DNA from 3 places in the Nocardia sp. NPDC056564 genome. Region 3 is predicted to be linked to each of the others. Evidence: riboswitches for the same ligand, from Rfam matches in the RefSeq annotation. Region 3 holds a riboswitch; each other region holds the start of a gene.

Region 1 (2,249 bases), on a different contig from region 3:
TCGCGCGGCCGGATGAAAACGATGGCGGGGCGCGGCTTTCCGTCCGTCGGCGCGGCCAGCGCGCGCAGATCACCGGTCGCGCCGCCGGCCACGATCGCGGTGAACTGCGCCTCGATCAGGCCGTTGCTCGCCGCGTTACGAGAGAAGATCTTCTCCCGCAACACCTCCCGGAGAACCTCACCGAGCTCGGCGAAGCGGATGCCGGGCGGTATGCCGCCACCGCCGTGGGCGAGGAAGCGATCCCGGCGCGCATAGGTTTCCACCGCGAGCCGCAGCAGCCGGCTCTCGCGCGCACCGGGCAGCCAGCGCATCCAGCGCACCATGTCCTCGCCCGCGCCGCGGCTTTCCGGCCGGACCGCGTTCAGGTCCACCGGCGTGCAGTCCAGGATCACGCCGACCAGGCGGCGGTCGCTGTCGAGGTGGATGTGTTTGGCGACCTCCAGCGCGATCACGCCGCCCATGCTGTGCCCGACCAGCACCACGTTCTTCAGGCCGGACAGCTCGGCGGCGCGCACGATCAGGTCGGCGATCACCTTGGTGTCGATACCTTCGTTGTCGTAGCGGATCGCCCACACCACGCCCATCCCGCGCAACGCGGGCAGCGCGGCGGCGGTCGAGCTGGCGTCCAGGCCGCCGAGGCCGACCATGTCCACCACCACGGTGTCCCAGTTCTTCGGATCGGCCGGGGCGGCGACGGGCAGGATCGCGGGATCGGTGCGCGCCAGGCGCGCCTGCTCCGGTTCGACATCGAATTTCAGGTACTGGGCGAAAACGACGAGGACGGCAGCGAGAAATACCACCACGCGCAGGACTGCCGACCTGGTCCGGCGCAACGTCTTCCACTCGTGCCACAGGCTGGTGTCCCGTAGCCGGGCTTTGCGTCGCGCGTCGTCCCAGTCCGAGACAGTGGACGGGTGCCGGTCATCGAACGGCGACATCTATCCCACCGTACGTAAGGGTGTGGATGGTCGCCATTCCGCGCACAACCCTGGCGACAGGGTTAACCCGACCGACCGGTAGAGTTTCTCCGTCATCCCTGGCGGGTGCGAGAATCCGGTGCAATCCCGGAACGGTCGCGCCACTGTGATCGCCCTCCCCGGCGAGAGTCAGACCTCCCCCACCAGGACAACTCTGGAGAGGCCGCGACTTGCCTGTGGAGCATTACCGATGAGCCGTGTGCGCGCGGCGTTCATCTTTCCCCTGCTCGGGGCGCTACTGATCGGCGCGATGGTGCTGGCCACCGGGTTCGGCGCGGAGACGCTGCCGGTGTCCTCGGTGCTGGAGGTGCTGCGCCAGCGCGTCACCGGGCAGGCGCCCGCCGATTTCGGGCTCGACACCATCGTGTGGCAGCTGCGCGTGCCGCGGACGGTGCTGGCGGCGATCGTCGGGGCGGGGTTGGCGTTGGCTGGGGCGGCGATGCAGACGCTGGTGCGGAATCCGCTGGCCGATCCTTATCTGCTCGGGGTGTCCTCGGGCGCGGGTGTGGGTGCGGCCGCGGTCATTACCTCGGGGTTGTTCGCCGGTGCCGGGGTGTGGGCGTTGTCCGGCGGGGCGTTGGCCGGGGCGTTCGTCGCGGCGGGGTTGGTGTTCCTGATCGCGGTGGTACAGGGCGGGTTGACGCCGTTGCGGCTGGTGCTCACCGGGACGGTGCTCGGATCCGCGTTCGCGGCGTTGAGCAGCTATCTCATCTTCCGGCGTCCCGATCCGGCCGCGGCGCAGTCGGTGCTGTTCTGGTTGCTCGGCAGTCTCGCCGGGGCGGACTGGACGCGAATCGCGTTGCCGCTCAGCGTGGTCGTGCTCGCCGGGGTTGCGCTGCTCGCGGCGAGCGGGTGGCTCGACGCGCTGACCGTCGGCGCGGATACCGCGGCGTCACTGGGGGTTCCGGTCAAGCAACTGCGGATCGGATTGTTCCTGTTGCTCGCGGTGCTGGTCGGGGTGCTCGTCGCGGTCTCAGGGGGCATCGGCTTCGTCGGCCTGGTCGTCCCGCATGCCGCCCGCCTGCTCGTCGGGCCGCGCCACCGCGCTCTGCTGCCCGCCTGCGCCCTGTGCGGAGCGCTGTTCCTCGTCGTCGCCGACGCCGCCACCCGAATCCTGGTTCGCCCCACCGAAATCCCGGTCGGCGTGCTGACCGGGCTCATCGGCGCGCCCGCGTTCTTGATCCTGATGGGGCGTCGGCGCTATCGGTTCGGTGAATCATGAACCTTCGCAACGATCATCGAGCACGACTCGATCGCAGGTCAGACGCGGGA
Region 2 (2,249 bases), on a different contig from region 3:
AAGCTGCTGCTGGCCGTCTGAGTACGTATGACGGAATCCGATGACTCGCGCGGGGTGATCGACCGTCTCGCTCGACCGCGGCGTCAGGCGCTGAGCGGGGCCGCCGTGACCTCGTAGCCGAGGTTGGTGAGGACCTCGGTGGTCGCCTTGGCGAAATTGAGCGTGATGAAGTGCAGGCACGGCGCGCCCTCGTCGATCAGGCGCTGCGCCATCTCGGTGGCGATCTCGATGCCGGCCGCGCGCACCGCGGCGCGATTCTCCTCGGCGCCGGTGCCCGCGGCGGCGCGTAGCCGCCGCATGATCGACTCGGGCAACGCGCGGCCGCTGAGTTCCTCCGCGCGCGCGATGGTGCGCAAGGAGGTGATCGGCATCAGCTCCGGGATGATCGGCTTCGCGCCCTGTTCGGCGTCGGCGGCCGCGACCCGATCGCGCAGGCGCAGATAGTGATCCACCTCGAAGAACATCTGGGTGATCGAATAGTCCGCTCCGGCACGGAGTTTCGCGGTCAGGAACCGGGCATCGGTAGCCAGGTCGGGGGACTGGTGGTGTCCCTGCGGGAACGACGCGACGCCGACGTTGAAGTCGCCGAGACCCCGCACGATGCGCACCAGCTCCTCGGCGTACTCGACGCCCTCGGGATGCCTGTGCCACTCGCCGAGCGGATCGCCGGGCGGATCGCCGCGCAGCACGAGAATATTGCGGATGCCGCAGTCGGCGTACGAGCCGACCAGCGCGCGCAGCTCGGCGATGCTGTGTCCGACCGCCGTCAGGTGCGCGACCGGCAGCAAGGTGGTCTGCTGCGCCAGCTGTCCGGTGATCCGGGCGGTGCGGTCCTTGGTCGATCCGCCCGCGCCGTAGGTCATCGAGACGAACGCCGGATGCATGCGCTCGAACTCCCGCACCGTGCGCCACAGCCGCGCCTCGCCCGCGGTGTCGCGCGGCGGATTGAACTCCACCGAGAACGGCACCCGCGCCCCCGAGTGGATGCGCAGGCTGTCGACGACCGAGGGGACGCCGGGGACTGCCGGTGTGATTCGAGCAGGGAGCCCGTGATTCGAACGGTCACGTCCGGGGATGGAAGGCATGGATGAACTCCAGGTCAGCGGCCAGTGGCCGCCGCCGGTAACGAGTCGCCGCCGAGGAGCCCCACGAAGCATCAATCCCGTGCCCGGGTCTACTCGGCGTCGCACCGATGCCCGAGGCGACGACCGCCGGATACGGTGTACCCGGCACAATCGGCAGGTCTGCGGGCTCTTGGGCGCCGACCCGGACTCGGGTACGGTCCCGGAGTTTCACCGAGTTCCTCTCACCGGCCACACGCTCACGCGCGAAACCGATTCGACGCCATCGCGCGGATCAGGGGCTCCTCGACTCCGCCTCCGGCGAACCAGTTGCACTCGCGAATATAGCGAAGTCCTCTGGGATCACCAAGGACGAGGGGGCACTGTGGCGTGGTGACGCGCCGAAATCAAACCACGGGTCGGTTTGCGCTGGGCAGGATATCATCGTTGCACGCGGTGTGGTGCTGGACCGAGATAAGCGTGACACCGCGGATGGTCATCGAGAAGCGGGGTAGAGGTCATGGTCGCGGAACCGGTCCGGATCACCGGGATCGACGCGCGGGTCGCCGAGCGCGGCCCGACCGCTCTGCGCATCGCGATCGGTGGCCAACTGCGCAAGCTGCGCGAGGCGAAGGGCATCACGCCGGTCGCGGCCGGGAATCACATCCGTGGTTCGCACGCCAAGATCAGCCGGCTCGAGCTCGGCCGGACCGGGTACAAGGAACGCGACATCCGGGATCTGCTGACCCTCTACGGCGTCACCGATCCCGATGAGCGCGAGATGTTCCTCGACCTGGCGCGCAAGGCCAATCAGCCCGGCTGGTGGCACCGCTACAGTGACCTGCTGCCGCCCTGGTTCGAGACCTATCTCGGGCTCGAGGGCGCCGCCCAGTCGATCAGAACCTTTGAGGGTCAACTGGTTCCGGGTTTGCTGCAAACCGAGGACTACACGCACGCGGTCATCGAGGTCAGCCAGCAGAACGCCGAGGCGGCGCGGCGGGTGGAGCTGCGCGCGAAGCGTCAGGAGATCCTCGACGTGCCGGACGGGCCCAGGCTGTGGGCGGTGCTGGACGAGGCCGTGCTGCACCGGCCGATCGGCGGCCGGAAGGTGCTGCGCGAGCAGATCGAGCATCTGGTGCAGGTGTCGCACAAGCAGGGAGTGACGATCCAGGTACTGCCCTTCTCCGT
Region 3 (2,249 bases):
ATCGCGTCCGGGCCGAGCGCCGCCAGCTTGGCCCGCACCTGCGCGTCGTTCAGGCGTGGGTCGCTGTGCCGGGTCGCCAATGCCGCACGGGTGTCGGCCAATTCGGCGCCGATCGCGTCGGTGCCCGCGGCCAGCGCGGTGGCCAGCAGCCGGACCTCGGTCACCTTCTCGGTGCCGAACGCCAGCCACGAGCGCAGCCGCTCGTCCAGTTTGGTCTCCGCGGCCAGCGTATACGGCACGTGCAGCAGCGAGCAGGAGGTCGAAACCGCCACCGACGCAGCCGAACCCAGCAGCGTGCCCAGGGTGGACAGCACGGCGTCCAGGTCGGCGCGCCAGACGTTGCGCCCGTCGACCACGCCCGCCACCAGCAGCTTGCTCGCCAGTGCGGGCACCCCGGCCACATCGGAAACGGTTGTGCCCGCGGTGAAATCGAGCGCGATGCCCTCGATGTCGGTGCCCGCCAATGCGGTCAGCGCCGCGTCGGTGTGGCCGAAGTAGGTCGCCACCACGATCGCGGGACGCTCGGACGCCGCGGACAGCTCGGTGTAAGTGCTTCGCACCAGGGCGAGTTCGTCGTCGGTGAGGTCGGTGACCAGCACCGGCTCATCGATCTGCACCCAGCCGATGCCGGCCTCGGCCAGCTGCCGGAGCAGGTCGCGATAGAGCGGAACCAGCTCGGCGAGCCGGTCCAGCGGCGCGCCGCCGGTGGCCTTGGCCAGCTTCAGGAAGGTGATCGGGCCGATCACCACCGGACGGGCCGGTGCGCCGAGCGCCAGTGCCTCGCGCACCTCGCCGAGCAGCTTCTCCGGGTTCAGCGCGAACACGGTGTCCTGGTCGATTTCCGGGACCAGGTAGTGATAGTTGGTGTCGAACCACTTGGTCATCTCCAGCGGTTCGACCGTCTCGTTGCCGCGCGCGGCGGCGAAGTACCGGTCCAGCGGATCGGCGATCCCGGCCACCCGCGGCGGCAGCGCGCCGAGCAGCAGGGCGGTGTCGAGCACCTGGTCGTAGTACGAGAAGGTGCCGACCGGGACCGAATCCAGGCCCGCGGCCAGTAATTCGGTGAGCTGGGCGTGGCGCAGGTCGCGCGCGACCGCATGCAGCTGCTCGGCGTCGATCTTGCCCGCCCAGTAGGCCTCGGTGGCCCGCTTGAGCTCACGCCGCGGTCCGACCCTAGGTAGCCCGAGAACCGTTGCGGTGAACGGTGTCTGATTTACAACAGTCACGTTGTCTCTCCAGTGCTGGTGTCGTAGGCCCTCGCCATACGGGCGCACGCGGGCTACCGGAGATATGCCAGGAGATTCCGACAACAGCGCCCCGACACATCACGTACTGGTAGAACCGCGCGCCCAGATCCACGAGGCGGTGGCCGTCGGATACGGCGTATCCGACACGGCTGGCAGGTCTTCGGACTCACAGGCACCGGCCTCTCGGCCGACCTACTGGCCGTCGCTTCCCGGGTCTGACACCCAGTGCGTGTGACGGCGGTCGTTCCTGCTTACCGCTGCGGGACAGTCCCGGATTCCCACCGGGTTCCCTCTCGCCCGTCCGCCCTTTCGGGGCGGGCGAACTCGGCTCCGCGACACGACGACGGGGCTCCATCTCGTACGCGCGCGGTGAACCAGCTGCGCCAACCAGCATAGGGGGCGTCCGGGGTGCGTGGGGCGGCCGGGCGGAGAAGCCGGCGAAGGCCGATCGCCCGGCCGCCGAGATTTGGTCGATTGTCCAAGTCTGTGAGGAAGCCCACGGAAGTCCGGTGTAGCCCGAATTTCCGAATTGTGTCTAAAGTTGTCACCCTTGGGGGAGGGCTCCAGCGTGGGGAATCGATAGCAGGAGTGCTTGTGGTGACTGAACGGTCGGTATCGATCGTCATTCCAACGTACATCGGGACGGCCGAGGGCCGTGATCTGCTGGATGTACAACTAGACGCCTTGACACGTCAAGATTACATGGGGGAATTCGATGTTTTGATAGCCGACAACGGCTCGCCTGTCAATGTAAAGGCTCATATTGAAAGCCACGCGGCGAGGGATCGGCTCGGGCTCGCCTATGTCGACGCCTCGGGGACCCCGGGTGCCGCATTTGCACGGAATGTCGGAGCCGCGCACGCCACCGGCGAGACGTTGCTGTTCTGTGATCACGACGACCGCGCGCATCCGAATTGGATCAGCCGCATGCTCGAGTTCCTGGACGAGGGCTACGACCTCACCTGTTCTGCGATCGAGGGCGATTCGCTCAACGCGGAGCAC

Evidence for each region. A riboswitch is a leader RNA that binds a small molecule or an ion and turns the genes downstream of it on or off. The one in region 3 is predicted to bind cobalamin.
Region 1: another riboswitch for cobalamin. It lies ahead of ACFQ9K_RS29115 (FecCD family ABC transporter permease); the one in region 3 lies ahead of metE (5-methyltetrahydropteroyltriglutamate--homocysteine S-methyltransferase).
Region 2: another riboswitch for cobalamin. It lies ahead of ACFQ9K_RS16255 (methylenetetrahydrofolate reductase); the one in region 3 lies ahead of metE (5-methyltetrahydropteroyltriglutamate--homocysteine S-methyltransferase).

Annotation. Positions count from the first base shown of each region.
Region 1 is NZ_JBHTUR010000013.1:198,254-200,502, reverse strand. Features, by position in the region: gene ACFQ9K_RS29120 (alpha/beta fold hydrolase) at 1-938, opposite strand, end outside; cobalamin riboswitch at 1,001-1,137, shown strand; gene ACFQ9K_RS29115 (FecCD family ABC transporter permease) at 1,168-2,199, shown strand.
Region 2 is NZ_JBHTUR010000005.1:337,027-339,275, forward strand. Features, by position in the region: gene ACFQ9K_RS16250 (NADP-dependent oxidoreductase) at 1-21, shown strand, start outside; gene ACFQ9K_RS16255 (methylenetetrahydrofolate reductase) at 84-1,085, opposite strand; cobalamin riboswitch at 1,220-1,353, opposite strand; gene ACFQ9K_RS16260 (helix-turn-helix domain-containing protein) at 1,582-2,249, shown strand, end outside.
Region 3 is NZ_JBHTUR010000002.1:312,195-314,443, forward strand. Features, by position in the region: gene metE (5-methyltetrahydropteroyltriglutamate--homocysteine S-methyltransferase) at 1-1,226, opposite strand, end outside; cobalamin riboswitch at 1,381-1,586, opposite strand; gene ACFQ9K_RS05420 (glycosyltransferase) at 1,845-2,249, shown strand, end outside.